2 regions of the Streptomyces sp. TLI_55 genome follow, and region 1 is predicted to be linked to the other one. Evidence: predicted binding sites of a transcription regulator. Region 1 holds the regulator's gene; the other holds the start of a gene.

Region 1 (15,779 bases):
AGGATCACCAGGTCGGTCTTGCCGTCGCCGTTGACCTTGCCGGCGGCCAGGCCGTACGAGTACCAGCCCGCGCCCTCCTTGTCGATCTTGGTGACGCTGCCCGTCGTACCGGACTTGGTGAACGGGCCCCGGTACAGCCACGCCTCGCCGCCGCCGATCACCGTGAGGTCGGGCGAGCCGTCGCCGTTGAAGTCGCCGGTGGCGAGCTCGCTGCCGAAGTGGGACTGGGAGCCGCTCGCGCCGGACTTGGGGGCGAGGCTGGTGCCGCCGGACAGGCCGGTGCGGGAGCCCCAGACGATGGTGACCGTGCCGCGGTACTTCGCGCTGCCCACGTGCTCGGTGCTGTTGCCGACGATCAGGTCCGCGTAACCGTCCTTGTTGAGGTCGGCGCTGCTGAGCGACTCGCCGAAGTAGTCGTCCTCCTCGCCGGTGCCGGGGATGCCGGGGCTGTCCTGGTGGACGACCTGGGTGTGCGCGGTGTCGAGGCCGCTCGCCTTGCCGTAGACGACGGTGACGGCACCGCCCAGCCAGCCGCCGGGGCCGGAGATCCCGCTGGAGTAGTTGCTGTAAGCCAGGTCGCGGTAGCCGTCGCCGTTGAAGTCGTCGTAGTGCTTGGCGACGGCGGCGGAGGCCGGGGCGGCGAGGAACAGCGGGGTGAGGCCGGTCGCCAGGAGGGTGGTGGTGAGGGCGGCGGCGGTGCTTCTGCGCATGGAGGGGTCCTCCCGTGGCTGGGGTGGGGGACCGCGCGCGTTCTCCGGGGAGCGGTTCACGGCTCACCTCGGGCCCACAGCGCGGTCGGCGATCAGGAGACCGCTGCCGTGAGGCAAGGGTTGTACGTGAGTTCGGTAAATTTTTGTGCGAGCTGAGGCGGGTGGGGTGTGCGTGCCGGTGCGTGCGTGCCGTCACGTTCCGAGGAACGCCGCCGTCGAGAAGGTGACCGTCGGCTCCGCCGTCACCAGGCCCTTCTCCGTCCCGGAGAACACCGCGACGCTGTCCTTCGTCTCGCCCCGGTAGGTGCGTACCGCGAGGTCCGCCCGGCCGTCCCCGTCGAAGTCGCCGACGCCGACGACCCGTGTCGTCCCGACGGCCTTCGGTGCCACGGTGACCATGGCCGACGCGGACAGTCCCTTCGTACGGCCGCGGAAGACCTTCACCCGCGAGCCGCTGGAGACGAGTTCGCTCAGCCCGTCGCCGTCGAAGTCCGCGGCGTCGAGCATCGAGCCGGGGGAGGCGAGGGTGCCGCGGACGGCGGTGGGCAGGTCGTAGCGCACGGCGGTGCCGCCCATCGCGCCGACCGCGGCGTCCCAGGCCTTGCCCGCCCCGAAGCGGCCGAGGGCGACGTCGATGCCGGTGGGGAGGGTGGCGCCGGTACGGGCCGGGCCGGCGGGGCCGCCGAGGACGAGGGCGGAGGCGGCGGTGCCTTCGGCGGTACGGACGACGAGGTCGTCGTAGCCGTCGAGGTTCACGTCGGCGGCCGGGCCGACCGGCACCTGTCCCGGCGACCGGATCGGCGCACCGGCCTGGCGGGGGCGCCCCTTCCGGCTGAACGGGCCCTGGAGGAAGCTCAGTTGGCCGCCCGAGGCGTGCAGGACCAGATCCTGGTCGCCGTCGCCGTCGAAGTCGCCGCACACCGGCTGGTCCGCCCAGTCGTTGCCCGCGCGGGACTTGGCGGGGACGGCGAGCTTGACGGCCTTGCCGGTCAGTCCGGTGGGGGAGCCGAACAGGACTTGGAGCGGGACGGGCGGCTGCCCCTGTCCGTCGAAGGGCGGGTCGGTGGAGACGACGAGGTCGGTGAACCCGTCCCTGTCGAGATCACAGCTCGCCTCCGCGTCGAAGACGGCGGGGAGTTGGCCCTTGGTGGCCACCGCCTGCTTCTTCGCGCTCACCAACTGCCGCGCCCCCGGCCGCAGTCCACGCGCGCTGCCGTAGACGATGCCGATGCCGGGGTCGTCGGTGTGGCTCTCCGCCTTGACGAGGTCGTTGAGGACGAGGTCGCGGTGGCCGTCGCCGTTGAAGTCGTCGGCGACCTTGCTGCCGTCGCCGCGCGGCACGGGCAGCAGGGCGGGCGCGCTGTTGGCCCGTACGGGGGTGCCGGTCGGGTCGGCGGAGCTCTCGGCGCGCTGGGTGGGGCCGCAGGAGGCGACCAGCAGCACAGCGCAGAGAACTGCCGTCCCCGTCCCGGCTCTTCGCACGCGCACCGCTCACCCCGTCAGCATCATCGACAACGACCTCGCAATGATGCACGTGTTCGACCGCGGGGTTAAGGGGTGGGAGGGGTCGGCTCAGTCACTCGTCGGCTCGGCGCAGTCACTCGTCGGCTCGGCTCAGTCACTCCCGTCGTCGCTGGAGCTGGAGTTGGAGCGGTTGCTCCCTTTGCTGCTCTTCGCGAGCACCCTTACGACCTCGCCCAGCCCGGTCGTCACCACGGCCACGCCCCGCACCCACCGCGGCCCGCCGCGCGCGGCCCACACCACGCAGACGCACCCGAAGATCACGAGCGCGAGCACGCCCAGCAGCACCACGAACCCCATGCTTCCCCCACCTCATCCATGCCTACGGTCCGATGATCCTCTCAGTGGCGCGCGGGGACGCGAAAAACGCTGGTGGGGCGGGGGCCGTGATGTTCGGATGGGGCGATGCAGCGCGAGGTGTCGATGAGTGTGGACCGAGGGAACTACCAGGACGCCGTGACCCCCTGGGAGCGGTCGGAGTGGCGGGAGGGCGCGCTCGGGTGGGTGGAGGCTCAGCTCGCCGCGCGTGGGCTGCGGCCGGCGGGGCGGGGGCAGTGGCGGGTGCGGCTGCGGCCGTGGTCGGTGCTGGTGCGCATCGGCGTGCGGGACGGGGCCGATGTCTGGTTCAAGGCCAACCCGCCCGCGAGCGCCTTCGAGGGCGCGCTCACCGCCGCGCTGGCCGGCTGGGTGCCGGAGCATGTGCTGGAGCCGCTCGCCGTGGACGCCGGACGCGGCTGGGCGCTGCTGCCCTCCGGCGGTGAGGTCTTCCGGGACGTGCTGGAGCGTGGCGCCGCCGACGTGCGGGCGTGGGAGGGGGCGTTGTGGCAGTACGCGCGGATGCAGCGCGCGCTGGTCCCGTACGTCGACGAGATGAGCCGCCTCGGGGTGCCCGACGCCCGCGCCGCGGCTCTCCCCTCGATCTTCGACAGCGCGCTGGCGGCGAACACCGCCCTGGACCCGGCGGACCGGGCCCGCCTGACCGCGCTCCGCCCCCGCCTCCTCGACTGGTGCGCGGAACTCGCCGAGACGGGCGTCCCCGACTCCCTCGACCACTGCGACCTGCACGACGGTCAGCTCTTCCACCCCGAGCCCGGCCGCTTCACCTTCTTCGACTGGGGTGACGCCAACATCTCCCACCCTTTCTGCAGCTTCACCGTCCCCGCCCGCCGCGTCCGCGAACGGTACGGCCCCGAGGCGCTGCCCCGGCTCCGCGACGCGTACCTCGAACCCTGGACCGGCGACGGCCGTACGCTGCCGGAACTGCGCCGCGCCCTGACCCTGGCGACCCGCCTGGGCGCCCTCGCCCCCACCCGCGCCTGGACCCGCCTCTTCCCCGGCACGAGCCTCCCGGCGGCGGACGCGGCGTGCGCGGAGTGGCTGAGGGGGCTGTGCACCGAGGAGCACCCGCGGTGAAACGATGATCGCCATGACGTACTCGGCCGTCCGACTCCCCCAGTACACGAAAGCCGACCTCGACGAGATCACCGGTGGCATCGACGACCCCTTCGAGGTGGCCGCGCTCGGGGTGCGGTCCCGGGACAAGGACGTGCACTTCGGCGTCCGCCACCAGGGGCGGCTGGTGGCGCACGCCGGGCTGGTGGACGCCGCGGTGTCGGTCGGCGCGAGGCGGTTCCCGGTGGCAGGGCTCGGCGGGGTGGTCGTCGCGCCGGACCTGCGGGGCCAGGGGCTGGCGCGGCTGGTGGTGGAGGCCGCCGTCGCCCACGCCCGGGGCACCGGCGCGGACTTCGGGCTGCTGTTCTGCCTGCCGGACCGGATGCCGCTGTACCGGCGGCTGGGCTGGCGGGAGTCGGCCGACGGCATGCGGGTGGAGCAGCCGGGGGAGACCGTCGTCGACCATCCGCTGCACACGATGTGGCTGCCGCTGGCCGAGGGCGTCGTGTGGCCGGCGGGGCGGGCGAGGCTGCATTCGCTGCCCATGTAGGGCGCCGCTGCAACCATCCCCACCCCGCCGGCGATCTACAGCACCATGCATGCCCTCCGCCAACTCGCCCGCTTCACCTGGCTCCAGGCCCGCTGCTGTGCCTTCGCCGTCGCCCTGTTCGCCGGCATGGCGGCGTCCACCCTGCTGCCGCCGTTGCCGGTCGCGCGCTACGACCTGCTGCTGACGTACGGCGTCCTGCTGACCGGCGTGGGGTTCCTGGTGGGCTGGGAGACGCGGCGTGAGGTGGCGGTCGTGGCGTTCTGCCATCTGCTCGGCCTCGCCTTCGAGATGGTGAAGGTGCACGTCGGCTCCTGGAGTTACCCCGAGCCGGGGGTCGCGAAGCTCGCCGGGGTGCCGCTGTACGGCGGGTTCATGTACGCGGCGGTCGGCAGTTACGTGTGCCGTGCCTGGCGGCTGCTGCGGCTGTCGCTGAGCGGCTACCGGCCCCGCGCCACCGCCGCGGTCGCCGTGCTGCTGTACGCCAACTTCCTCACCCACCACTGGATACCCGACCTGCGCTGGCCGCTCGCCGCGCTGCTGCTGGCGGCGACCGCGGGCACCTGGGTGCAGTACACGATCGGCTCCCGCCGGTACCGGATACCGCTGGCGTTGTCCTTCGCGCTGATCGGGTTCTTCCTGTGGCTGGCGGAGAACGTGGCGACGTATCTCGGCGCCTGGACCTATCCGGACCAGCTCGACGGCTGGCAGCCGGTCGCGATCGGGAAGTGGGTCTCCTGGGCGCTGCTGATCAGCGTCACCTTCGTCATCTGCGGCGCGCGCCGGCATACGGCGACGCCCCCTGCCGATTCCTCGGACAGGGGGCGTCGTACGGCCGTATCGGCCACGACCGTTACTTGACCGGCTCGGGCTCCGGCTCGTTCTCGGTCTCCGCGGCGTCCTCGGGGTCCACCGGCGTCTTGACCGACTCCAGCAGCAGCTGGGCGACGTCCACGACGGTGATCGACTCCTTGGCCTTGCCCTCGTTCTTCTTGCCGTTCACCGAGTCCGTGAGCATGACCAGGCAGAACGGGCAGGCGGTGGAGACGATGTCGGGGTTCAACGACAGCGCCTCATCAACACGCTCGTTGTTGATGCGCTTGCCGATCCGCTCCTCCATCCACATCCGCGCACCACCGGCGCCACAGCAGAAGCCGCGCTCCTTGTGGCGGTGCATCTCCTCGTTCCGCAGGCCCGGGACGTTGGCAATGATCTCGCGCGGGGGCGTGTAGATCTTGTTGTGGCGGCCCAGGTAGCAGGGGTCGTGGTAGGTGATGATGCCCTCGACCGGGGTGACCGGGGTCAGCTTGCCCTCGTCCACCAGGTGCTGGAGCAGCTGGGTGTGGTGGATGACCTCGTAGTCGCCGCCGAGCTGCGGGTACTCGTTGCCGATGGTGTTCAGGCAGTGCGGGCAGGTGGCGACGATCTTCTTCGAGGACTTCGGCTTCTTGGTGCTCTCGTCCTCGTCGTCCTCGCCGAACGCCATGTTCAGCGCGGCCACGTTCTCCATGCCGAGCTCCTGGAACAGGGGCTCGTTGCCGAGGCGGCGGGCGGAGTCGCCGGTGCACTTCTCGTCGCCGCCCATGATCGCGAACTTGACGCCCGCGATGTGGAGGAGTTCCGCGAAGGCCTTCGTCGTCTTCTTGGCGCGGTCCTCGAGGGCGCCGGCGCAGCCGACCCAGTACAGGTACTCGACCTCGGAGAGGTCCTCGATGTCCTTGCCGACGACCGGCACCTCGAAGTCGACTTCCTTCGTCCACTCCAGGCGCTGCTTCTTGGCCAGGCCCCAGGGGTTGCCCTTCTTCTCCAGGTTCTTGAGCATCGTGCCCGCCTCGGACGGGAACGCGGACTCGATCATCACCTGGTAGCGGCGCATGTCGACGATGTGGTCGACGTGCTCGATGTCGACCGGGCACTGCTCGACACAGGCACCGCAGGTGGTGCAGGACCACAGGACGTCCGGGTCGATGACGCCGTTCTCCTCCAGGGTGCCGATCAGCGGCCGCTCGGCCTCGGCCAGCGCCGCCGCGGGCACCGAAGCAAGCTGCTCCTCGGACGCCTTCTCCTCGCCCTCCATGGTCTTGCCGCCACCCGCGAGCAGGTAGGGCGCCTTGGCGTGGGCGTGGTCCCGCAGGGACATGATCAGGAGCTTGGGGGAGAGCGGCTTGCCGGTGTTCCAGGCGGGGCACTGCGACTGGCAGCGGCCGCACTCGGTGCAGGTGGAGAAGTCGAGCAGGCCCTTCCAGGAGAACTGCTCGACCTGGCTGACACCGAAGACGTCGTCGTCACCGGGGTCGGTGAAGTCGATCGGCTTGCCGCCGGAGGTCATCGGGAGCAGCGCGCCCAGCGAGGTGGCGCCGTCGGCGTTGCGCTTGAACCAGATGTTCGGGAAGCCGAGGAAGCGGTGCCAGGCCACACCCATGTCGGTCTTCAGGGAGACGACGATCATCCAGACGAAGGAGGTCACGATCTTCAGGCCGGCGAAGAAGTACGTGAGGTTCTGGAGGGTGGAGAGGTCCAGGTTCTCCAGCGCGTGGACGACCGGGTACGAGATCAGGAACGAGGCCTCGTAGCCGTCGACGTGGTGCTGGGCGCCTTCGAGCGCGTGCAGCATGAAGATGCAGACGCCGACGATCAGGATGACCGTCTCGACGAAGTACGCCTGGCCCGTGTTGGAGCCCGCGAACCGGGACTTGCGGCCCGCGCCGCCCGGCCGGTTCAGCTGCCGGATGACGATCAGCGTCAGGATGCCGACGACCGTCAGGGTGCCGATGACCTCGACGAAGAGGTTGTACGGCGCCCAGTCGCCGATGATCGGCAGCAGCCAGTCGGCCTGGAAGAGCTGGCCGGTGGCGTTCACGATGGTCAGCAGCAGCGTGTAGAAGCCGATCGCCACGAACCAGTGGGCGAAGCCCACGATGCCCCAGCGGTTCATCCGGGTGTGGCCGAGGAACTCCTTGACCACGGTGATGGTGCGCGTGACCGGGTCGTTGGTCCGGGTTCCGGCCGGGACCGGCTGGCCGAGCATCATGAAGCGGACGATCTGCAGGGTGGCTCGCCCGAACAGGGCGATGCCGACTGCCATGGTGACCATCGACACGATGATCGCGGCGAGTTGCATTTGGGGGCTCCTCGGGCCTGCGAGGGAGATTACTAAGCGGTAACTTATGCAGTCCGTCTGAGACTACCCGTATCTTCCATCGCACTGTAGCCAGCCGCGGAGTGATCTGGATCGCTGAGGGTTCCCTTAAGACGTGTGGCAATCCGAACGTGTTATTCGTATCAAATTGGTACATTCATCACTACTTTAAGACGCGTGCTCTATGGGATCGCCGCCGCCACGACCGCTCTGCTGCTGACCGCCGTCCTGGCGGCCGTACTCCGCGCGCCCGCCCTGCGCCTCGGTCTCGTCGACCGCCGCAGACAGCAGCGCAAGGTGCCGCTGTCCGGGGGTGTGGCCGTCGTCCTCGCGACCTGCGCCGTCGTCGCCACGGGGGAGTGGACGGAGGTCGCACCCCTGGGCGGCGGGGAACTTCTCGTCGCGGCCGGCGCCGTCGCCGCCCTCGGGCTCGCCGCCGACCTCTGGCGCGTCCGTGCGCGCGTGCTCTGCGTCGGTACGGCCGTGGCGGCGGCCTGTGTGGTGCCGTACGAGGAGACCGGCGTCGTCGGCGGGGTGCTCGCGGTGGGCTGGATCGTGTTCGTGGCCCTGGGGTTCCGGGCACTCGACCATGCCGACGGGCTCGCCGGGACCGTCGGGGTCGTCGCCGCCTTCGGTGTGGGCGCCTGTGCGGCGGCCGAGGTGATGGACGGGCTCGCGGTGCTGCTGAGCGTGCTGGCCGCCGCGCTGACCGGGTTCCTCATGCACAACTGGCCGCCCGCGCGCGTGGGGCTCGGTTCGAGTGGGGCGCTGTTCGCCGGGTTCGTGCTCGCGGCGGCGGGCGTGGTGGCGCGGACCGGGCACGAGGCGGTCTCCAGCGCGGGGGTGCTGTTCGCGCTCAACGCGGTCGCCGTCGCCGACGTCCTTCTGGTCGTCGTCTCCCGGCGGCTGGCCGGGCGGCGCGGGCCCGACCATCTCGGGCACCGGCTGCGCAGGCTCGGGCTGACCCCGCAGGGGACGGTGGTGCTGCTCGGGCTCGGGGCCTTCGCCGGGGTGCTCGTCGGGGTGCTGGAGCACCTCGGGTGGGTGGGCGGAACGGCGGCGCTGTGGGTGGCCTCGGGCGCCCTGGTCGTCGTACTCGCGCTGCTGCGGGTGAAGTCCTCCGGGACTCCTCGACCGGTATCTTCGCAGGTCAGGACGCAGTTGCGTGTAAGGAACGGATAAGAGTTGAGCCTCACAGACTCAGGTCTGTTGACCCATTCGCGGGCGTCATGCACACTTGAGTCCGTTCCACTCAAGTCAGCTGGAGGAATCAACCATGGCACGTGCGGTCGGCATCGACCTGGGCACGACTAACTCCGTCGTCAGCGTTCTCGAAGGCGGCGAGCCCACCGTCATCACCAACGCCGAGGGTGCCAGGACCACGCCGTCCGTCGTCGCCTTCGCGAAGAACGGCGAAGTGCTCGTCGGCGAGGTGGCCAAGCGCCAGGCGGTCACCAACGTGGACCGGACCATCCGGTCCGTGAAGCGCCACATGGGCACCGACTGGAAGATCGAGCTCGACGGGAAGCCCTTCAACCCGCAGCAGATCTCGGCGTTCATCCTCCAGAAGCTGAAGCGGGACGCCGAGGCCTACCTGGGCGAGAAGGTGACCGACGCAGTCATCACCGTCCCGGCGTACTTCAACGACTCGGAGCGTCAGGCGACGAAGGAAGCCGGTGAGATCGCCGGTCTCAACGTCCTTCGTATCGTCAACGAGCCGACCGCGGCCGCGCTCGCCTACGGCCTCGACAAGGACGACCAGACGATCCTCGTCTTCGACCTCGGTGGCGGCACCTTCGACGTGTCCCTCCTGGAGATCGGCGACGGCGTCGTCGAGGTGAAGGCCACCAACGGTGACAACCACCTCGGTGGTGACGACTGGGACCAGCGCGTCGTCGACTACCTGGTCCAGCAGTTCAAGTCGGGCCACGGCGTGGACCTCGCCAAGGACAAGATGGCGCTCCAGCGTCTGCGCGAGGCCGCCGAGAAGGCGAAGATCGAGCTGTCCTCGTCCACCGAGACCTCGATCAACCTGCCCTACATCACCGCCTCCGCCGAGGGCCCCCTGCACCTCGACGAGAAGCTCACCCGCGCCCAGTTCCAGCAGCTGACCGCGGACCTCCTGGAGCGCTGCAAGACGCCGTTCCACAACGTCATCAAGGACGCCGGCATCTCCATCAACGAGATCGACCACGTCGTCCTCGTCGGTGGCTCCACCCGCATGCCCGCCGTCGCCGAGCTCGTCAAGGAGCTCACCGGCGGCAAGGACGCCAACAAGGGCGTCAACCCGGACGAGGTCGTCGCCATCGGCGCGTCCCTCCAGGCCGGTGTCCTCAAGGGTGAGGTCAAGGACGTCCTGCTCCTCGACGTGACCCCGCTGTCCCTCGGCATCGAGACCAAGGGCGGCATCATGACCAAGCTCATCGAGCGCAACACCACGATCCCGACCAAGCGGTCCGAGATCTTCACCACGGCCGAGGACAACCAGCCGTCCGTGCAGATCCAGGTCTACCAGGGCGAGCGCGAGATCGCGGCGTACAACAAGAAGCTCGGGATGTTCGAGCTGACCGGTCTGCCGCCGGCGCCCCGCGGCGTCCCGCAGATCGAGGTGTCCTTCGACATCGACGCCAACGGAATCATGCACGTGACCGCCAAGGACCTGGGCACGGGCAAGGAGCAGAAGATGACTGTCACCGGCGGCTCCTCGCTGCCGAAGGACGAGGTCGACCGGATGCGCCAGGAGGCCGAGCAGTACGCGGACGAGGACCACCGCCGCCGCGAGGCCGCCGAGACCCGCAACCAGGGCGAGCAGCTCGTCTACCAGACGGAGAAGTTCCTCAAGGACAACGAGGACAAGGTCCCCGGCGAGGTCAAGACCGAGGTCGAGGCCGCCGTCGAGGAGCTGAAGACCGCGCTCAAGGGCGAGGACACCGCCGAGATCCGCACGGCCACCGAGAAGGTCGCCGCGGTCTCCCAGAAGGTCGGCCAGGCCATGTACGCCGACGCCAACGCCGCGCAGGCCGCGGGTGGCGCGGGCACCGAGGCCCCGAAGGCCGACGACGACGTCGTCGACGCCGAGATCGTCGACGAGGACCGTAAGGACGGTGCCGCGTGACGGAGGAGACCCCGGGCTTCGAGGAGAAGCCCGACGTCCCCTCCGGCGCGACCCCCGACGACGCCGAGCCGAAGACCGCCGCCTCGCCCGAGGGTGAGGGGGCGGCCCCGGCCGGGGACGCAAACGCACAGATCGCCGGCCTGACGGCCCAGCTGGACCAGGTCCGCAAGGCGCTCGAGGAGCGCACCACGGACCTCCAGCGGCTCCAGGCCGAGTTCCAGAACTACCGCCGCCGCGTGGAGCGGGACCGGATCACGGTCAAGGAGATCGCCATCGCGAACCTCCTGACCGAACTCCTGCCCGTGCTCGACGACATCGGCCGCGCCCGGGACCACGGCGAGTTCGTCGGCGGATTCAAGTCCGTCGGGGAGTCGCTGGAGACCGTCGCGGCGAAGATGGGTCTGCAGCAGTTCGGCAAGGAGGGCGAGCCCTTCGACCCGACGATCCACGAGGCCCTGATGCACAGTTACGCACCGGACGTCACCGAGACGACCTGCGTGGCGATCCTCCAGCCGGGGTATCGCATCGGCGAGCGCACCATCCGCCCCGCCCGGGTGGCCGTCGCCGAACCGCAGCCGGGTGCGCAGACGGTCAAGGCCGAGGACGCCGAGACCGAGGAGAAGGACAACAGCTCTGAAGAGGGCTGACGTCAACGGGACCGACCGAGAGGAGGGGCGTCGAGGATGAGCACCAAGGACTTCATCGAGAAGGACTACTACAAGGTCCTCGGCGTCCCCAAGGACGCCACCGAGGCCGAGATCAAGAAGGCGTACCGGAAGCTCGCCCGCGAGTTCCACCCGGACGCCAACAAGGGCAACACCAAGGCGGAGGAGCGCTTCAAGGAGATCTCCGAGGCGAACGACATCCTCGGCGACCCCAAGAAGCGCAAGGAGTACGACGAAGCCCGCGCGCTGTTCGGCAACGGCGGCTTCCGCGCCGGGCCGGGCGCGGGCGGCGGCTCCTTCAACTTCGATCTCGGTGACCTCTTCGGAGGCGGTGGCGGCCAGGGCGGCCAGGGTTCCGGCGGCTTCGGCGGCGGCATCGGCGACGTGTTCGGCGGCCTGTTCAACCGCGGCGGCACCGGGGGCACCCGGGTCCAGCCGCGACGCGGCCAGGACATCGACACCGAGGTCACGCTGAGCTTCACGGAGGCCATCGAAGGGGCCACGGTCCCGCTGCGGATGTCCTCGCAGTCCCCCTGCAAGGCGTGTTCCGGCACCGGCGACAAGAACGGCACCCCCCGCGTGTGCCCGACCTGCGTCGGCACCGGCCAGGTGGCCCGGGGCTCGGGCGGCGGCTTCTCGCTGACCGACCCCTGCCCCGACTGCAAGGGCCGCGGCCTCATCGCCGAGCACCCCTGCATGGAGTGCAAGGGCAGCGGCCGCGCCAAGTCCTCGCGCACGATGCAGGTCCGCATCCCCGCCGGGGTGACGGACAACCAGCGCATCCGCCTGCGCGGCAAGGGCGCGCCGGGCGAACGGGGCGGCCCCGCGGGCGACTTGTACGTCACCGTCCATGTCGACGCCCACCCGGTCTTCGGCCGCAAGGACGACAACCTCACGGTGACCGTCCCGGTGACGTTCGCGGAGGCGGCCCTCGGCGGCGAGGTCCGGGTCCCCACCCTGGGCGGCCCGCCCGTCACCCTCAAGCTGCCGCCCGGCACCCCCAACGGCCGCACCATGCGCGCCCGCGGCAAGGGCGCGGTCCGCAAGGACGGCACCCGCGGCGACCTCCTGGTCACCGTCGAGGTGAGTGTCCCCAAGGACGTGACGGGGAAGGCTCGTGAAGCGCTTGAGGCGTATCGCGAGGCAACCGCGGACGAGGATCCGCGGGCGGAGCTGTTCCAGGCCGCGAAGGGAGCATGAGAGTGATGGACGGCCGTCGACGCAACCCGTACGAACTGACCGAGGAGACCCCGGTCTACGTCATCTCGGTGGCGGCCCAACTCTCCGGCCTGCACCCGCAGACCCTTCGCCAGTACGACCGCCTCGGCCTGGTCTCCCCGGACCGCACCGCCGGGCGGGGCCGCCGCTACTCGGCCCGCGACATCGAACTGCTGCGCACCGTGCAGCAGTTGTCGCAGGACGAGGGCATCAACCTGGCCGGCATCAAGCGCATCATCGAGCTGGAGAACCAGGTCGCCGCGCTGCAGTCCCGGGTCGCGGAGATGGAGGCGGCACTGGAAGGCGCCGCCGCCGCGATGCGGCAGCGGGAAGCGGCGGTGCACGCGTCGTACCGGCGTGACCTGGTGCCGTACCAGGAGGTGCAGCAGACCAGCGCGCTGGTGGTCTGGCGGCCGAAGAAGGCCAAGGACTAGCCATACACACGAGAGCGGGGCCCGGAGGTTCGTCCTCCGGGCCCCGCTCCCGTATGTCACCGCCCGCTGAAGAACTCCAGCGAGGCGCCTTCGTACCCGACCCGGCCGTAGTGGTCGACGGCGTACACGGTCACCATGCAGGGCCCGTTGTAGGGCGCGACCCAGGAGATGGCCCCTGTGGTCGACAGCTGCGTGCCGCTGTCACCGCACGCCCCGGACATCTCCCAGGAGTACCCCTTCAGCTGCCGCCCCTCGTCGCCGGCGCCCGGCGCGGCGGTCACCTGGATCGCGGAACGCCCCGGTATCCCGTTCGTCACCAGCGTCAGCCGCGGAGCCTTCGGCCCGACCGCCGTCGCCTTGGTGACGCGCTCGGCGGAGATCTGCTCGGAGGGCAGCGACTCCAGCCCGTCCGCGCCCACGGTGGCGACGTAGTAGTACGCCTTGCCGGCCGGCGCGGTCCGGTCCTCCCACCCGGTGCCGTTGGTGGCGCCGATGGCCGTCCAGGCACCGGTGGGGCTGGTCCGGCGGTAGACGTGGTAGCCGCCGACCTCGTCGGGCGACGCCGTCCACGTGACCATCGTGAGGTCGTCGGCGGGCGGCTGCGTCGCCAGGCCGGTCGGCGCGGCGGCCGTCGAGGCCACGTCCCGGCTCGCGGACACTCCGTCCGAGTCGGGCGAGACGTTGGCCGCGGTGTCGACGGCCACTACGGAGAAGGCGTAGGGCACGCCCGCGTCGTCGGCCGGCACCGGGGCGTTGAACGAGGTCCCCACCACGAAGTCCGGCCCGTCCGGGTCCGGTTCGCCCTTGCGGTAGGTCCACACCTCGTAGTGGTCGATGTCCGTCGACACGGAGGCCTGCCAGGTCAGGGAGACCCCGGCCGTGGTGCCGTCCGCCGTGAGACCGGTGATCCCCTTGGGGGCGGTGTGGTCGATGGTGGTGACGCCCTGGTCGGTCGTACCGGTGGAGGTGTTGCCCGCCTTGTCGTAGGCGCGGACCTCGTAGTAGTACGTCTCGCCGGTCGCCCCGGGGAGGTCGGTGTACGACGTCGAGGTCGTCGTCGCGAGCGAGGTGCTGCCGAAGGAGGCGCCCTTGAGGCGGCGGTAGACCCGGTACCCGGCGAGGTCCATCTCCTTGTTCTTCGCCCAGGTGAGCTTGGCCTTGCCGGTGGCCTGGTCGTACGACACCGAAGCCCCGGTGGGGGCAAGGGGCTTGACCTTGTCGACGGTCGCGGAGGTGCGGGGCGTGTAGGCGAACTTGACCTTGGCGCTGCCGGTCCAGTTGGCGTAGTCGACGCGGAGGGTGTGCTTGCCGGACGGGATGGTGACGTTGACGGTCTTCGACACGGTGGTGGAGGTGTTCTTCCACAGGTCGACCTTGCGGGTGCCGTCGAGGTAGACGCGGATGCCGTCGAGCCCGGAGGCGGCGAGGGAGAAGGGCCCACCGGAGCCGAAGTCCCGCGTCACCGACCACCGCACACCGAAGTTGTCGGACGGCAGCCCGGAGGCGGGGGCGCCGCTCCAGCTCTGGTCGATGGCGTTGTCGCAGTCGGTCTTCTTCGGGGTGCCGGAGAAGGTGGTGTTGGCGAAGAACTGCCGCTTGAAGACGGGGGAGGTGCAGGTGGTGGCGGCGGAGGCGGGCGTGACGGTGAGCAGCGTGCCCGCCGTGGCCAGGACGACCGCGCTCGCGGCAGCGGCCGTCGTGAAGCGAGGGTGGTTCATCTAGTCGTATTCCTCGGGTTCTTCGGGGGCTCTCGGGCTCAGACGAGGTCCGGCCGGATCTGCCAGGGGTGGGCGGCGGCGGTCTCGGTGCCGTCGGACAGGACGCCGACGACCCGGTAGTAGGAGATCGAGCCGAGCGGCATCGCGGCGTCGGTGTAGGACTGGTAGAAGACGCCGTCCTTCGGGGCCACGGTGCCCAGCAGGTCGTAGGCCTGCGTCTCGGCGTTCCAGCGGCTGACGCGGTACGCGGTGACGTCCGCGCAGAAGGCGCCCTCGCAGTGCCACAGGACGTTCTTGCCCTGCTCGGGCATGGTCCAGCCCCCGCTGCCCCACAGCGCGCCGGAGTCGGCGCCGATGGGCTCGCCCGGGGTGATGGCCAGCTCGGTGGCGTCGACGACGGTCCAGGACGACACGTTGCCCCACTTGTCGACGGCGTAGACCGCGTAGGCGGCGTGCTCGCCGTCCGGGATGTCGATGCACAGGGCGGTCAGCGGGTCGGTGGTGCTCCGCGTGCAGGGGTCCGTGGCCTTGAACGAGCCGTCGGCCTGGCGCACGCCTCGCGCGGCCCAGTAGTGGTCGATGTCCTGGTCCGTGGACGCGTTCCAGCGCAGCAGCATGCCGTCGGCGCGGGGCGTCGCGGTCAGGCCGGTGACGGGCGCGGGCGGGACACGGTCGGCGGTCGTCACCGTGACGGGCGCGGACGGGGCGGACTCGTTGCCCCGCCCGTCGGTGAAGGTGACGGCGTAGGTGTACGTGGTGGCGTACGCCCAGGTGGGGTCGTCGCAGTCGAAGACGTAGACGCCGCCCGCGCTGTCGAGCGTGGTGAGGTAGTCGCAGTCGACGCGCTCGGCGTCGGCGCCGAGGGCGGTGCCCACGGAGCGGTACACGGTGAAGCGGCCGTAATTGTCCAGCTCGTCGCGGGTGTGCGCCTCGGGCGTCTGCCAACTCACGTGCACGTCACCGCGGTTGGTGACCACGTGCAGTCCGGACGGAGCGGGGGGTGCGGTCCGGTCGATGCCGTCGGAGGTGACCGGCGCCGAGTACGGGCCCGGGTTGCCCAGCGCGTCGAGGGAGCGCACGACATACGTGTGCAGGGTCTCGTCCTGACCCACGTAGTGCAGGTAGGAGGTGCCGGTGAGCGACTTCAGCAGGGTGTACGAGCCGGTCGCCGCGTCCTTCTCGAACACCTCGTACCCGACCGCCCCCGGCACGGTGTCCCAGCCCAGCACCATCCCGTCGAGATCCCCGTGCGCGCTGAGCCCGGTGGGCGCGGCGGGCCCCGTACGGTCCGGCGTCGTCACCCCCTGGTCGGCGGTGCCG
Region 2 (15,779 bases), 1.3 Mb from region 1:
ACCCCAGATAAGCCGCCGTCTTCTCCGGCTCGTAGAAGAAGTTCTCGAAGTCGGACGGGTCGTCGAAGGCGTTGGCGAAGCGGTCGGCGGCGGGCTGCAACTGGCCTGCCGCGCCGATCAGGTTGAGGACGTGCTCCGGCGGCGGGGCCAGCATCGCGTTCGTCCACTTGGTGACGTGCCGGGCCGTGTCCCAGTAGCGGTCGAACGTGCCCTGCATCCACTCCTCGTCGAACTCCTTCTCCCCGCGCTCCAGGATCGAGGCGAGGTAGGAAGCCGCGCACTTGGCGGCGGAGTTGGAGCCCTGGCCGGTGATCGGGTCGTTGGCGACGACGACGTCCGCGACGCCGAGGACCAGTCCGCCGCCGGGGAGCCGGCCGATCGGGTTGCGGACCGTGGGGGCGTAGCGGCCGGCCAACGTGCCGCCCGCGTCGGTGAGTTCGACCTTCGTGGCCCGCGCGTACTCCCAGGGCGTGTACCGCTCCATGAGTTCCAGGGTCAGGGAGAGGTGCTCCGCCGGGTCCTTGACGCCGCTGAAGACGTCGAGCGGGCCGCCGGGTATGCCTTCCCAGAACAGGATGTCGGCGCGGCCGGAGGTGGTGAGCGTCGGCATGACGAACAGCTCGCCGACGCCGGGGACGAGGTTGCAGCGGACCGCGTCGTAGTCCGGGTGCTCGGGGCGCGGGCCCAGGCCGTGGACGTACGACACGGCCAGTGCCCGCTGCGGCTCGGTGTACGGCGAACGGGACGCGTCCCGGCCGAACATCGACACCAGCTCGCCCTTGCCCGCCGACACCAGCACGAGGTCGTACGTACGGGAGAAGTAGTCGAGGTCGGAGACCGCCGCGCCGTGGATGACGAGCTGGCCGCCGCGCTGGGCGAAGGTCTCCATCCAGCCGGCCATCTTCACCCGCTGGTCGACCGACTGCGCGTACCCGTCGAGCCTGCCCACCCAGTCGATCGCACGGGCGGCCGGGCCCTCGGCCCACGAGCCGGGGGCCGCGACCGAGACGCCGAGTCCTTCGATCTTCGGGGCCTGGGACTCCCAGAAGTTCAGCTGGAGATCGCGCTCGTGCTGCAGTGCCGTGTGGAACATGCACTGCGTCGACATGACCCGGCCGGAGCGGATCTCGTCCGCCGTCCGGTTCGACATCAGGGTGACCTCGTAGCCGTGCGACTGGAGGCCGAGGGCCAGCTGGAGACCGGACTGACCGGCTCCTACGACGAGTATCTTCCGCATGCGGGTGGTGGCTCCTTGTGGGTTCTACTCGGGGACTACTCGGGGGTTTCGTCCAGGGCGTGGCCGACCAGGGAGAGGAGGGTCTCGATCACCGAGATCCGGCGGCGCGCGTCCATGATCATTACAGGTATGTGCGCCGGGATCGTCAACGCCTCCCGCACGTCCTCCGGTTCGAACAGCTCGCTGCCGTCGAAGTGGTTGACGGCGACGACGTACGGCAGTCCGCAGCTCTCGAAGTAGTCCAGGGCCGGGAAGCAGTCCTTCAGGCGCCGGGTGTCCGCCATGACGACCGCGCCGATCGCGCCGCGCACCAGGTCGTCCCACATGAACCAGAACCGCTGCTGGCCCGGCGTGCCGAACAGGTAGAGCACCAGGTCGTCGTCGAGCGTGAGGCGGCCGAAGTCCATGGCCACGGTGGTGGTGAGCTTGCCGGGCGTGGCGGTGAGGTCGTCGGTCTCCTCGCTCGCCTCGGTCATCAGTGCCTCGGTCTGGAGCGGGGTGATCTCCGAGACGGCGGTGACGAGGGTGGTCTTGCCGACGCCGAAGCCGCCGGCCACGACTATCTTCGTGGCGATCGGGGCGCGGGTGCGGTCCGTCTGCCAGGACTTGAGGTCCTCGTCGGGTTCCGCGAAGGCGGTGCCTCCGGAGGCGGCGTCTCCGAAGGCGGTGTCGCTAAAGGCGACGGAGTCCATTCAGCACCCTTTCGAGCAGAGCGCGGTCCGGACGGCCGGTGCCGTGACCGGTGCCGGTGCCGTACACACGGATCTTTCCCTGGTCCGCGAGGTCGCTGAGCAGCACCCGGACCACGCCGAGCGGCATCTTCAGCAGCGCGGCGATCTCGGCCACCGTGCGCATGCGGCGGCAGAGTTCGACGATGGCCCGCATCTCCGGCATCACCCGGGTGTTGAGGGAACCATTCGTCAGTTCCTTGCGCTCCTCCGGCGCTTCGAGCGCCGCCACGAACGTCTCCACGAGGAGGACGTGGCCGAAGCGGGTCCGGCCGCCGGTGAGCGAGTAGGGGCGGACGCGGGCGGGTTTGCGGTCGCCGCCGCGGACGGGGAGGGTGGGGCGATCGGTCATCGGGTGCTCCCTGCCGACTCGTTCTCGCTCTCCAGGGATTTTCGGAGCTCGCTGCGCAGCTCGGGGGTCAGCACATGGCCGGCGCGGCCCACGAAGAGGGCCATGTGGTACGCCACCACGCTCATGTCGCAGTCCGCGGAGCCGTGCACACCGAGCAGCGAGCCGTCGCTGATCGACATCACGAACAGGCTGCCCTCGTCCATCGCGACCATCGTGTGCTTCACCGGGCCGGAGTCCATCAGCCGGGCGGCGCCGATGGTGAGGCTGCCGATGCCGGAGACGATGGTGGCGAGGTCGGCCGCCGATCCGCGCGGGCCCTTGGGGGCGGCGGCGCGGGGCTGGCGGGCCGCGTCGTTGCGTCCGGGGTCGGAGGAGAGCAGGAGCAGGCCGTCCGATGAGACCACCGCTACTGACTGGATGCCCGGCACCTCCTCGACCAGGTTCGTCAGCAGCCAGTGCAGGTTGCGGGCTTCACTGCTCAGTCCGAAGGTACTGGGCGCGGTCAACTGCTTGCCTCCTCGGGAGTGCCCCCCGTGGCTTCTTCGGCATGCGCGGGCGTCGTCGTCTGGCCCGTCTGTTCGGCGATCTCCGCTTCTACGTCGCGATAGCCGGCCTCCGCCCCCCGGCGGAAGCCGCCGAGCCTCCGGCGGAGGGCTTCGGCGTCGACGGATGCGCTGCGCTGGCGGGGCGGTTCTGATGGTGCCGTGATCTTCGGGGTGCGCTTGGGGAGACCCTTTGCGGTGAGCTGGTCCTCGTCGGGGGCGCGGGTGTGTTCCGTCTCGGCTTCGCCTTCGGCGGGGTGCCCTGGTGGGGCGGATTCGCCGTCGGCGGCGGGGTGTTCGTCGGTCGTCGCAGGGTCTTCGCCGGTGGCTGCCGGTACCGGGGCCAGGAGTTCCATCGTCGTTTCCGACGGGGTTTCCTCCGTGGTCGTCTCCGCGCCGCGCACCGCCTGTTCCGCCAGGTCCACCAGCGCGTCGCCCGTCTCCGAACGGCCGTGCAGGACGTTGGAGTTGGCCTCCGCGTCGGCGCCCGGGAGGGCGAAGGTGTGGGGCGTGCCGGTGAACGGGGTGGCGGAGGGCACCGCGGCCGAGGGGGCCGCCGCCAGCAGCGGCTGGGGCAGGACCACGACCGCCGCGATGCCGCCCTGCTTCTGCTCGCGCAGCCGGACGCGCACGCCGTGACGGTGGGCCAGGCGGGCGACGACGTAGAGGCCGAGGCCGAGACCCTCCTCGCCCTCCTGGTCGTACGGGGAGTCCGGGTCGAAGTCGGCCAGGCGGGAGTTGAGGCGGGTCAGGCGGTCCTCGGCCATGCCGATGCCCTCGTCATGGACGGAGAGCATGACCTCGCCGCTCTCCAGGAGCCAGCCGGAGACCTCGACGGGCAGGTCCGGCGGGGAGAAGGACGTGGCGTTCTCCATCAGCTCGGCGAGGAGGTGGGAGAGGTCGTCGGCGGCGAAGCCCGCGACGTGCGCGTGCGGGGGCAGGGCGGCGATGCGGACCCGCTCGTAGCGTTCGATCTCGCTGACCGCGGCCCGTACGACGTCCACCAGCGGGACCGGGCCCGCGTGCTGCTGGACGTGTTCCGTGCCCGCGAGGACCAGGAGGTTCTCGCTGTGGCGGCGCATGACCGTGGCGAAGTGGTCCAGTTTGAAGAGGGTGGCCAGCCGGTCCGGGTCCTGCTCGCGCTCCTCCAGGCCCTCGATGACCGCCAGTTGGCGTTCGACCAGGCCCAGGGTGCGCAGCGCGAGGTTGACGAAGGTGCCGCCGATGCTGTCGCGGAGGCGGCCCAACTGGGCGGCGGCCTCGGCGAGTTCGCCGCGCAGTTCCTCGCGGGCGTCGGCCATCTTCTGGCGCTGGGCGACGAGGTGCTTGCGGTCGGCTTCCAGGGTGGTGATGCGGCCCTGGACGCCGAGGACGTGCGCGTGCAGGGCGTTGACGGAGCGGACGACCTGGGCGAACTCGTCGTTGCGGCCGGTGAACTTGACGGGTTCCTCGGCCGCCGGGTCCGCCGCCGTGGCCAGCCGGGCGGAGCCGAGGCGCAGCACCGCGAGGGGGCGGGTGAGGGTGCGGGCCATGGCGGTGGCGATGCCGACGGCGAGCAGCATCAGGGCGCCGAGGACCGCTATGCGGATCTCCCAGGCGGTGACGTCGTCGTCGCGGAGCTGGGCGAGGTCCTTGGTGCGCTGGTTGTAGAGCGCGGACTCCACGCCGCGCATGAGCTCGACGCGGGCCGAGAGGGCGGCGTCCAGCTTCTTGGCGCTGGTGGCGAGTTCACGGTCGGAGAGGGTGGGCTGGTCGGTGAGGGCGGCCAGGTACTTCTCGGCGGAGTTGACCTCGGGCCCGGTGACGGTGGAGTCGTAGCGGGCGACGGTCTCCTTCGGCGCGGCCTCCTTGAAGTCGGCGAGGGCCGCGTCGGAGCGGACACGGGCCTGCTGGGCGGCCGCGGTGAGGGCGTCGCGCTGCTTGGCGTCGGCCTCGGAGGTGGTGGAGACGGTCGAGGTGATGCCGGTGATCGGGTCGGTGACCGTCTGGGTGCCGCTCGGCACGCTGAGGGCGGCGAGGAGCAGACCGCGGGTGGCGGCGGCCTGCTGGACGGCGGAGTCCAGCTCGGCGAGAGCGTGGGCACCGGAGCCCGCGCGGGGCGGCAGCTGCTCGGCCAGCTGTTCGGCGAGGCGGTGCAGCTCGGTGATGGTGGCCGAGTAGGTGGCGTGCGCTTCGAGAGCGGTGCTCTTGCCGGTGAGCGCCGCTCTGCGCAGGGTGGCGATCCCGTCGAGGTCGGCGCGCAGGTCGGCCGGGGTGTCGGTGTCGGCGCGCAGTTCCTCGACCTGGCGGTCGACGCGGGTGCTGTCCTGCTCGGAGGGCGCCTTGGAGCGGGGGCGGCCGGCGGCGACGTACGAGGTGACCTCGTCCCGCTCGTCGGCGAGCGCGTGCGCGAGGGCGAGCGCGTTCTGGGTCTGCTCGGCGAGCGTCACCAGGTCCTGGGAGTCGCTGAGGTCCCGGGAGGCGTCGAGCACGGAGGGCGCGCCGGCCCCGGCGATCGCGGCGGCCACGACGGCGACGGCGACGATGAGCCGGTTGCGTACGTGGGTGGGGCGGCCCTTGCCCACGACGGCCCCGTCAGGGGTGGGGGCGGAGGTGGTGTCGGCGGGAGCCGTCTGCTTGCTCGTACGACGTGGCCGCGTCTTCTGCACCGGTGCTCGCATTCCTGACTCGTGTACCCATGGGCCCGGGTGACGCTCCGTCAACTGACGGGTACTCCCGGTACGGTTCCCGACCCTCCCAGCGCCAGTGGGCAGCGGTTGTGCATCACCCGACCCGCCACTCGAAGGAGTGAACCCCGGACGGGAGTTGGGGGGCAAGTTCCCATGGCACAGTCAGAGGCCTTGCACGGTGGGCCGGTTGGACGTCCGCGGCGCACGATGGCATCATCTGCCGCCGCTCCCGGCCGGAGTAAATCATTCCACCCCAAATCAGACGCCTGACCTGCGCGCCCGCACCGATTCGGCGACCGATGCCAGCCTTTCGTGAACCCTGTGAAGGGCTCGTGCAGACTGGCTGGATGCGCACTGAACTCGTATCGGAGCCCGGCGATCCGATCCGCCCCAACGAGGACTTCGCGAGCGTCGGCCTTCCGGCCTCCGGGCGGGGCGGAGCACTGGTGGTCCTGGACGGTGTCACACCGCCGAAGGGCCCGACAGGCTGTCTGCATTCCGTCCCCTGGTTCGTCTCCCGCCTGGGCGGCGCCCTGACCGAACTGACCGTTTCCCGCCCGGATGTTCCGCTGCCCGAGGCACTGCGCCTCGCTGTTGCGCGTACCGCCGATTCCCATGCGCACACCTGTGACCTTTCTCACCCACGCACCCCACAGGCAACGGTGGTGCTGACGCGCTGGTCGGAGGGGTCCCTGGAGTACCTGGTCCTGTCGGACTCGGCCCTGCTGCTGGAATCACCGGACGGCGCGGTCACACCCCTCCTGGACGACCGGCTGGCCCTCCTGCCCCGCGAGTCCCTCACGACCGACGCCCACATCGACGCACATCTGCGCAACAAGGAGGGCGGCTTCTTCACCGCGGCGGCCGACCCCTCGGTGGCGGGCCGGGCGGTGACGGGGGTTGTCCCGCGCACGGAGGTACGAGCACTGGCCGCCCTGACGGACGGGGCCACCCGCTGGGTGGAGAAGTTCCGGGAGGGCGACTGGACGGACCTGTTCACCTTCGTACGCAAGGAGGGCGCTCAGGCGCTGGTGACGCGGGTGCGGGAGCTGGAGACCGCGGACACGGAACGGGAGTTCCTGGGGCTCAGCAAGCGGCATGACGACGCGTCGGTGGTGTACGCGGAGCTCTGAGGGCTGCGCCTACCGCTGCCGGCTATTTCTCCATGCCCAGGTTCAACTGATGCAGCAGCCGCGCCAGCTCCGACACCTCCCGCGGGTCCCAGTCCGCCAGCCGCCCCGCGTACCGGGCCCGGCGCGCGTCCCGCACCCGGCCGACCCGTGAGCGCCCCTCCTCCGTCAGCTCCACCAGCCAGGCCCGTCCGTCCGCGGGATCGGGCGCGCGGGTGACCAGGCCCAGGTCTTCCAGGGCCCGCAGCTGCCGGGACATCGTGGCCTTGCCGACGCCGATGTACGCGGCGAGTTCCGTGGCCCGCTGGCGGCCGTACTCGTCGAGGCGCACCAGGAGGCCGTACGCGGAGGACTCCAGATCCGGGTGGACCTCACGGGCCATCTCGCCCTGGTTGGCCCGGGCGCGCCGCAGCAGCACGGTCAGCTCGCGTTCCAGCGCCAGGAACTCGGGCTGGTTCACACCACTCCCGGACACGGCGGAGCCGGCTCCGCGTCCGCCGCCGTTCGCGTCTTCGTGCACGTCAGTCCCCGCCTCGGTTTTCCCGGTCGTGAAAGTTTCCGCCAAATGCCGTCATCGCCGCAGCTCGGCCAGTATTTCGCAGGCTTAGACCAACGGCAGCCTCCGGTCCCTCTTCCCTGGCCCTCTTCTACGTGCGTAGCTTCGTCATCAGGCACACACTGGCATGACCACGCCAGGACACCCCCCATGGTTCCGGTACGTTCCCCCACCGCGCCTCCGGAGGCACGCATGCCCGTGCACAGACTCAGACCCGTCCGACTCCTCCTCGCGGCCCTCGTCGCCCTCGCGGGGACCCTGCTCGCCGCCGCCCCCTCCCCCGCCGCCGAGACCCCCGCCCGCGGCTCCGCGTACATGGGCATCGGCGTCCTCGCCCACGACGGCCAGAACGGCACCCCCCGCGACACCCGCGCCGCCCAGACCGAGGGCGTGGACGTCTCCGGCCACCAAGGAAACGTCGCCTGGTCCACCCTTTGGAGCAGCGGGGTGAAATGGGCCTACGTGAAGGCGACCGAAGGCACGTACTACACGAACCCGTACTTCGCCCAGCAGTACAACGGCTCCTACAACGTCGGCATGATCCGCGGCGCGTACCACTTCGCCACCCCGGACACGACCGGCGGCGCCACGCAGGCCGACTACTTCGTCGACCACGGCGGCGGCTGGTCCAAGGACGGCAGGACGCTCCCCGGCGCCCTCGACATCGAGTGGAACCCGTACGGCGACTCCTGCTACGGCAAGACGCAGAGCGGAATGGTCACCTGGATCCGCGACTTCCTGAACCGCTACAAGGCCCGCACCGGCCGCGACGCCGTCATCTACACGGCCACCAGCTGGTGGACCGACTGCACGGGCAACTACGCCGGCTTCGCCACCGCCAACCCGCTGTGGATCGCGCGCTACGCGTCGACCGTGGGGACGCTGCCGGCGGGGTGGGACTACCAGACCATGTGGCAGTACACCTCCTCCGGGCCGACCGTGGGTGACCACGACAAGTTCAACGGGGCGCTCGACCGGGTGCAGGCCTTGGCCAACGGATAGTGCAACGCCGCCACCGGCTGGGGGTCCGGGGGTTATCCCCCGGACGATGCGGCAACGGGGCGCTCGACCCGGTCGTCGCCCTCGCCAACGGCTGACACACCGACGTACGACGAAGGCCCGGGCCTCCCTCACGGGACCCGGGCCTTCACCTCATCCGATCGCGTCCGTCACGCCGCGACCGGACGTCTTGCGGTGGCCGCGGCCGTGCGTCACGCCGCCACCGGTACCTCCGGCGCCGCCCCGTTCGTCGCCGGGGACAGGGCCAGTTCCAGGACCTGGCGGACGTCGGTCACCGGGTGGACCTCCAGCTTGTCCAGCACCTCGGCGGGGACGTCGTCCAGGTCGGCCTCGTTGCGCTTGGGGATGATGACGGTCGTGACGCCCGCCCGGTGCGCGGCCAGCAGCTTCTGCTTCACGCCGCCGATCGGCAGGACCCGGCCGGTCAGGGAGACCTCGCCGGTCATCGCCACGTCCGTGCGGACCAGCCGCCCGCTGAGCAGCGACGCCAGTGCCGTCGTCATCGTGATGCCCGCGCTCGGGCCGTCCTTCGGCACCGCACCCGCCGGGAAGTGGATGTGCACGCCGCGGTCCTTCAGGTCGCCGACCGGCAGCTCCAGTTCGGCGCCGTGCGAGCGGAGGAAGCTGAGCGCGATCTGCGCGCTCTCCTTCATCACGTCGCCCAGCTGACCGGTGAGGGTCAGGCCCGCCGCGCCCGTCTCCGGGTCGGCCAGCGACGCCTCCACGTACAGCACGTCACCGCCCGCTCCGGTCACCGCCAGGCCCGTCGCCACACCCGGCACCGCGGTGCGGCGCTCGGCCGGGTCCTGGGCGGACTCGGGGACGTGGTGCGGACGGCCGATCAGGTCCCGCAGGTCCGCGTCCGTCACGGTGAACGGCAGCTTCCGCTCGCCCAGTTCGTGCTGGGCGGCGACCTTCCTCAGGAGCCGCGCGATGGACCGCTCCAGGGTGCGGACGCCCGCCTCGCGCGTGTACTCGCCGGCGAGCTTGCGCAGCGCGCTCTCCTCCAGCGTGACCTCGTCCTTGTCGAGGCCCGCCCGCTCCAGCTGGCGCGGGAGCAGGTGGTCCCGGGCGATGACGACCTTCTCGTCCTCGGTGTAGCCGTCGAGGCGGACCAGCTCCATACGGTCGAGCAGGGCCTCCGGGATCGCCTCCAGGACGTTCGCCGTGGCGAGGAACACCACGTCGGACAGGTCGAGTTCGACCTCCAGGTAGTGGTCGCGGAAGGTGTGGTTCTGCGCGGGGTCGAGGACCTCCAGGAGGGCCGCCGCGGGGTCGCCGCGGAAGTCGGAGCCCACCTTGTCGATCTCGTCCAGCAGCACCACCGGGTTCATCGACCCGGCCTCCTTGATCGCCCGCACGATCCGGCCGGGCAGCGCGCCGACGTACGTACGCCGGTGGCCGCGGATCTCCGCCTCGTCGCGGACACCGCCGAGGGCGACGCGGACGAACTTGCGGCCCATGGCGTGCGCGACGGACTCACCGAGCGAGGTCTTGCCGACACCGGGCGGGCCGACGAGCGCCAGGACGGCACCGCCACGGCGGCCGCCCACGACACCCAGGCCGCGCTCGCTGCGGCGCTTGCGCACCGCGAGGTACTCGGTGATCCGCTCCTTCACGTCCTCCAGGCCCGCGTGCTCGGCGTCCAGGATCGCCTTGGCGCCCTGGATGTCGTACGCGTCCTCGGTCCGCTCGTTCCACGGGAGTTCGAGGACGGTGTCCAGCCAGGTGCGGATCCACGACCCCTCGGGGGACTGGTCGGAGGACCGCTCCAGCTTGTCGACCTCCTTCAGCGCCGCTTCCCGCACCTTCTCCGGCAGGTCGGCGGCCTCCACGCGGGCGCGGTAGTCATCGGACTCCTCGCCCTCCTGCTCGCCGTTGAGCTCGCGCAGTTCCTTGCGTACGGCTTCCAGTTGGCGGCGGAGCAGGAACTCGCGCTGCTGCTTGTCGACGCCTTCCTGGACGTCCTTGGCGATGGTCTCGGCGACGTCCTGCTCGGCGAGGTGGTCGCGCAGCTGCTGGGTGGCGAGCTTGAGGCGGGCGACCGGGTCGGCGGTCTCCAGCAGCTCGACCTTCTGTTCGGTGGTCAGGAACGGCGAGTAACCGGAGTTGTCGGCGAGCGCGGAGACGTCGTCGATGGCCTGGACACGGTCGACGACCTGCCAGGCGCCGCGCTTGCGCAGCCAGGCGGTGGCGAGCGCCTTGTATTCCTTGACCAGTTCGGCGGCATGGCCGGGCAGCGGTTCGGGGACCGTCTGGTCGATCGTGGTCCCCTCGACCCACAGGGCGGCGCCCGGGCCGGTGGTTCCCGCACCGATCTGCACCCTGCCCCGGCCGCGGATGAGCGCGCCCGGGTCGCCGTCGGCCAGCCGGCCGACCTGCTCGACGGTGCCGAGCACACCGGTGCTCGCGTAGGTCCCGTCGATCCGCGGCACCAGCAGGACCTTCGGCTTGCCGGGCTGCGAACGGGCGGCGGCCTGGGCGGCCTCCACCGCGGCCCGCACGTCGGCGTCGTTCAGGTCCAGCGGCACCACCATTCCGGGCAGCACGACCTCGTCGTCGAGCGGCAGCACAGGCAGAGTGAGCGGTGTGGACGTCGAAGCCATGATCTCCCCTTCGGCAGTCAAGTTGAGCTATGCCGACTCAATGCACGTGAGCCTTTGATTGTTCCCCCGGGTGCGTTCGCTGTGAGCGATCACCTCTGTCGGGGTCGCTGAGCGGCCACGTATCGTCGACAACGGTAATAACCGCTGAAGCATTCCACCTATTACAGGGAGATGTCGTGGACGAGACCGTGCGGGCCTGGGTGGACGGGTGGGTCGTCTCGCGCGGGGCGGCCCCGCCGGTGGTGGAACCCTGGGGCTGCACGATCGACATGGGCTCGGAGGAGCACGTCACCCGGCATGTCTTCGGCGCGGTCGGTGACGCCGTGGACGAGGCGGCCGTACGCAAGGTCGCCGAGGGGGTGACCGGGGCCGGGGTGTGGCTCAAGGTGTTCCGGGACCCGGCCGTGGTGGGCAACTGGCTGGGCGCGGACTGGTGGATCGACCCGGAGCCCGGATACCTGATGGCCCTCCCGCTGACGCGCGACGCGGCGGACCTGCGGGTCCCGGACGGCTACCGGCAGCGCACCTGGTCCCGCGGCGGAGTCGTCCGCACGATGATCGCCGGCCCCGACGGCTCCTGGGCGGCCCGCGGCCAGCTCGCCCCGACCGGCGCCACCGCGGTCGCCGACCAGATCGCCACGTCCCCCGCCCACCGGCGCCGCGGCCTCGGCACCCTCGTCATGCGCACGCTCCAGCGGGCGGCGCTGGAACAGGGTGCCGAGCGGTGCGTGCTGGCGGGGACGCCTGAGGGGCGGGCGCTGTACGAGTCCATGGGGTGGACGGTGGCGGCGATGCTGACGAGCGCGAAGTACACCGGGGGCTGAGACCGGGGGCTGCCGGACCGGCTGATCGCCCGGCAGCGGGACCACTTCGCCGGGCGCTGTGAGGCGGTGGAGCGGAAGACCCGGGGTCACACGTCCCCGCGGCCTCAGCGCACGCCGGGCCGCCGACCTGGCCGAACGGGAGCCGGTGCGGCCGGCCGGTGTGACGCTGCGGCGGCCGGTGCGGCCGGCCGGTGTGACCCTGCGGCGGCCGGTGCTGCCGACGCGGGCATGCGGCGGATCGCCGCCATGGAGTCGGCCGTGTGGGGCCGGGACCGGGGCCGGCTCGCGGACGACCTCGTCGGCCGGGTGGCCGCCGCCCCCGACGAGATCGCGGTCTACGTCGCCGAGGCGGACGGGCAGGTCGTCTCCGCCGCCTGGCCGGCCTTCCGGGCGGGCACCGGGTTCGCGCGCCCGTGGGGCGGCTCCACGCTCGCCGCGTGGCGGGGCCGGGGCATCTACCGCGCCCTCGTCGCCACCCGCGCCGCCCTCGCCGCCGCCCGGGGCGTCACCTACCTGCACGTCGACGCCTCCGACGACAGCGCCCCCATCCTGCGCCGCCTGGGTTTCACGGCGGTGACGACGACCACGCCGTACGTGGGGACGCCGGGCGACCGCGGCGGACCCTGATCCGCCGACGGATGAACAACGGCCCGGCATACCGACGTTGGCAGCAGGCCTGGCCAAGGCCCGTTTGCGCGGCGGGAACTGACGGAAGAGAACTTCCTGCACGCCGTATTCTGAGCCGGCGTGAAGGGGGGATGGCTCATGGGGCCGTTGATCGCTGTGATGGGGAGCGCGGATCCGGGGCGGCGGCTGGACCCGCCGTTGACGGACGCGGACGACGCGCTGAGGGCCTGCGAGGAGATCGGCGCGGAGCTCGCCGCCGAGGGGTGCCGGATCATCGTGTACTCCAGCGAGGCGCAGTTCGTCGAGAGCCGGGTCGTCGCCGGCTTCCTGACCCGGGAGGACCTGCCGGACGGCTCCGTCCAGGTCCGGCCGCCCTACGAGGACGGCGACATCGACTTCCCGCTGCGTGACAAGCGGCCCGAGGCCTTCGACCTGCGGTACGAGCCGGGCAACGACTGGGAGGTCAGCTTCTACCGGTCGCTGCGCGACGTCGACGGGGTCGTCCTCGTCGGCGGCGGCCGCTCGACGCTGGTCACGGGGATGATCTGCCTCGCGTTCGGGATACCGCTGTATCCGCTGGCGTCCTTCGGCGGTTCCGCCCGCAAGGTCTGGGAGACCATGAACCGGTCCACCCATCACGCCACGGCGGACGAGGTGTCCGCCATGGGCGCGCAGTGGGGTCCGGGCAGCGCCCAGCGGCTGGTGCGGCTGCTGGGCACGCAGCGGGAGCGGCGCGAGGAGAAGCAGCGCGAGGAGGCCAGGTCCCGGCGGGGCGCCACCCTGCGGGCCGGGCTCGGCGCGGTCACCGGCATGCTGCTGCTCCTGCTCGGCTTCGCGACCATCCCGCTCACGTACGCCGTCGAGTCGAGCACCGCGGTCAACCTCAGCGCGCTGATCGTGGGCGCGCTGGCCACCGGCACCTCGGGGGCGATCACCCGGACCGTCTTCGACCGCGAGACCCACTGGGCGCGGACGGCGGTCCTCGGCATGTCGGCCGGCGGGATCGCCTTCCTGCTCTTCGTCTCCGCCCAGCTGGCCGCGTCGCCCGACATCCTGGCCGGCGAGGGCGTCCGCCGTCTGCTGTTCTTCGTGCTGGCCGTCGGCTATGTCTCGGGCTTCACGTTCGACGCGGTCTACAACCGCCTGAAGCAGACGGAACCGCCCGCACCGCCGGTGCTCCCGGGGCTGCCGACGGGGGTGCCGGGCGGGGCGACGCCGCCGCAGGGGCCCGGAGGCGCCTGATGGAGTCGCCGGCCCGGCTCAACGTCTTCCTCAGCCACCGCTACCACTCCCCCGCCGAGAACCTGTACTTCTGGGAGCTGCTCAGCTCCGCCGAGGACGTCTCGTTCCGCGTCGACGAGGCGGTCTCCTTCACCAGCCCCGTCCGCCTGGAGCGCATGATCCGGGACGCGGACGGGTTCGTCGGCATCCATCCGCTGCCGGGTGACCCCCGCGAGGTGCATCTGCTGCCCCGGCTGCGGCACATGGCCCGCTACTTCCGGCTGGAACTGGGCATGGCGGTACGGGCCCGCAAGCCGACCGTGGTCTTCCACGACCAGCGGTTGCTGCCGGTGTTACGGGCTCCGGAGAGCGTGCGTCTGGTGCCGTACGACGCCCAGGAGACCGAGGCGGCGACCCACTCCGCGCTGCCCGGGAAGGTCGAGTCGGTCTACCGGGGCTTCCTCGCCGAGGCGCACGTGTCGGCGTCGGCGCAGCGGCGGCGGTCCCATCACCAGCGCCGGGTGGGGCTGGTCGTGTCGCCCGAGAACAGGGCCGCCACGCCCGCCCTGACCGAGGCCCTGGAGGAGCACTCCTGGGAGCCCGTCGTCCTGCCCTGGCCGCCCCGTCTCGACCTCGATCTGATCACGCGGTTACGGGCCTGCGACTGGGTGATCGTCGACCTGGACACCGTGCGGGGCCATCTCGTGGCCGCCTTCACCCACGGCCAGTTCGTCCCGACGCTGCCGATCGTCTCGCCCCGGGCCCCCGGGACGCCGGAGGAGACGCTCTACGGCGGGAGCGCGACCGGCCACCGCAAGGCGATCGTGCGCTGGGACGATCCCGACGGCCTCGTCGCGGCCGTCGAACCCCATCTGCGGGTCATCGACGAACAGCCCCGCTACATCGGCAGCACCGCGCAGGCCCTGGACTACTTCCGCTCCGCCGCCAAGCGCAACGAACGCGTCTTCCTCAGCTACGCCACCGCCAACCACGACCACGCCGCCACGTTCTCGCAGCTGCTGAACGAGCGCTTCCAGAACGTCTTCGACTTCCGCCGGCACGGCGCCATCGGGGTCGGCGAGGACTGGCTCGACGACCTGATGGGGAACCTGGCCAAGTCCGCGGTCGGGGTGCTGCTGCTGTCGAAGGAGTACCTGGAGAGCAAGTACTGCATGCTGGAGGCCCGGGAGTTGTACCGGCACTCCATCGAGGGGGACGTACGCCTCGTGCCCGTCTGCCTGGAGAAGCTGGACCTGCCCGACTTCCTCCAGCGCACCCAGTACCGCAACCTCGCCCGGCACACCCCGCTCGGCATCGTCACCGAGCTCCTCGACCAACTCCCGCCCACCGCCTGACCATCGGCCAGCAAGCCACCCCGATCACCAGCGAGAACAGGTGCCCCCAGCCGCTCAGCGGATCGGTCAGCGCCACCAGGTCCTGGACCAGCATCCACCCGAACCCCGCCAGCAACGGCCACCGCAGCCACTGCCGCAGCAGCCCCGCCAACGCCCCGAAGCTCGCGGCGACGCCGAAGCTGATGCCGTAGTCCAGCCGGTGCAGTGAGCTGTCCGGCAGATGCCCGGCCAGCACCGCGAGCCCCACCGGCACCTCGGTCGCCAGCGTCGCCAGGACGTGCCCCAGCAGAAAGACGACCGCCGTCCGCGCCCCGCCGATCCGCCGCTCCAGCGCGGTCAGCACGAGGAGGAAGCCGACGGCGTACGGCGAGAGCAAACCGCCCGCGACCCACAGCGCGCTGGCCGGCAGCACGAGCGCCGGCGTCCGCACGAGGTGCGCCACATCGGTGCTGGAGGCCTGGAGCAGGCGGTGCACGAGGTCGGGGTCGGCGTACTCGGTGACCAGCGAGGTCACGGCGAGGACGGCGGCGTACCCGAAGGTGAAGGGGGTTCCGGTGGGGGTGGGGAGCAGGCGCCAGGGGCGGGGACGTACCGGCGCCGGGCGGGTGGCCGGTGCCGGCGCTCGCTGGGCCGGGATGCCGTCGAGCAGCTCGGCGGCATCCGGAAGACCTGCCGTCTCAGTCCGTTCCACCGCGAGGCACTCCTTCCGTTTCACCCCACGATTCGCGCCCGACCCGCCCGCTGTCTGTGACCGGCGCCACGCGGGCCCCGATTCACAGACAGTTCTCAACCACCGCTCCACAGGCGGCGGACGCACCCCCGCCACCCCAATTGCCTGTACAGAGACCGCCGAACTGCGAAAATGACCCGATGCCCATCTCGTACGACACCCCTGAAGTCCTGGACCGTCGC

Evidence for each region. The regulator HspR, encoded in region 1, represses chaperone genes until heat shock. The targets are predictions, from matches to a motif close to TTGAGNNNNNNNNNCTCAA.
Region 2: the regulator HspR is predicted to act here: its motif matches at 10,863-10,881, upstream of lon (endopeptidase La).

Annotation. Positions count from the first base shown of each region.
Region 1 covers NZ_OAOJ01000001.1:4,943,906-4,959,684, forward strand. The annotation lists gene CRP56_RS22700 (FG-GAP-like repeat-containing protein) at 1-710, opposite strand, end outside; gene CRP56_RS22705 (FG-GAP repeat domain-containing protein) at 903-2,198, opposite strand; gene CRP56_RS22710 (hypothetical protein) at 2,325-2,531, opposite strand; gene CRP56_RS22715 (aminoglycoside phosphotransferase family protein) at 2,655-3,644, shown strand; gene CRP56_RS22720 (GNAT family N-acetyltransferase) at 3,658-4,173, shown strand; gene CRP56_RS22725 (DUF817 domain-containing protein) at 4,219-5,031, shown strand; gene CRP56_RS22730 ((Fe-S)-binding protein) at 5,024-7,291, opposite strand; gene CRP56_RS22735 (MraY family glycosyltransferase) at 7,487-8,491, shown strand; gene dnaK (molecular chaperone DnaK) at 8,586-10,424, shown strand; gene grpE (nucleotide exchange factor GrpE) at 10,421-11,071, shown strand; gene dnaJ (molecular chaperone DnaJ) at 11,108-12,289, shown strand; gene CRP56_RS22755 (heat shock protein transcriptional repressor HspR) at 12,295-12,741, shown strand; gene CRP56_RS22760 (PA14 domain-containing protein) at 12,798-14,459, opposite strand; gene CRP56_RS22765 (PA14 domain-containing protein) at 14,498-15,779, opposite strand, start outside.
Region 2 covers NZ_OAOJ01000001.1:6,268,696-6,284,474, reverse strand. The annotation lists gene CRP56_RS29160 (styrene monooxygenase/indole monooxygenase family protein) at 1-1,237, opposite strand, end outside; gene CRP56_RS29165 (C40 family peptidase) at 1-11, shown strand, start outside; gene CRP56_RS29155 (GTP-binding protein) at 1,273-1,929, opposite strand; gene CRP56_RS29150 (DUF742 domain-containing protein) at 1,910-2,317, opposite strand; gene CRP56_RS29145 (roadblock/LC7 domain-containing protein) at 2,314-2,823, opposite strand; gene CRP56_RS29140 (nitrate- and nitrite sensing domain-containing protein) at 2,820-5,507, opposite strand; gene CRP56_RS29135 (protein phosphatase 2C domain-containing protein) at 5,876-6,661, shown strand; gene CRP56_RS29130 (MarR family winged helix-turn-helix transcriptional regulator) at 6,684-7,178, opposite strand; gene CRP56_RS29125 (lysozyme) at 7,407-8,216, shown strand; gene lon (endopeptidase La) at 8,426-10,840, opposite strand; gene CRP56_RS29115 (GNAT family N-acetyltransferase) at 11,017-11,664, shown strand; partial or broken gene CRP56_RS29110 (GNAT family N-acetyltransferase) at 11,680-12,291, shown strand; gene CRP56_RS29105 (hypothetical protein) at 12,430-13,533, shown strand; gene CRP56_RS29100 (toll/interleukin-1 receptor domain-containing protein) at 13,533-14,867, shown strand; gene CRP56_RS29095 (rhomboid-like protein) at 14,830-15,558, opposite strand; gene CRP56_RS29090 (spermidine synthase) at 15,738-15,779, shown strand, end outside.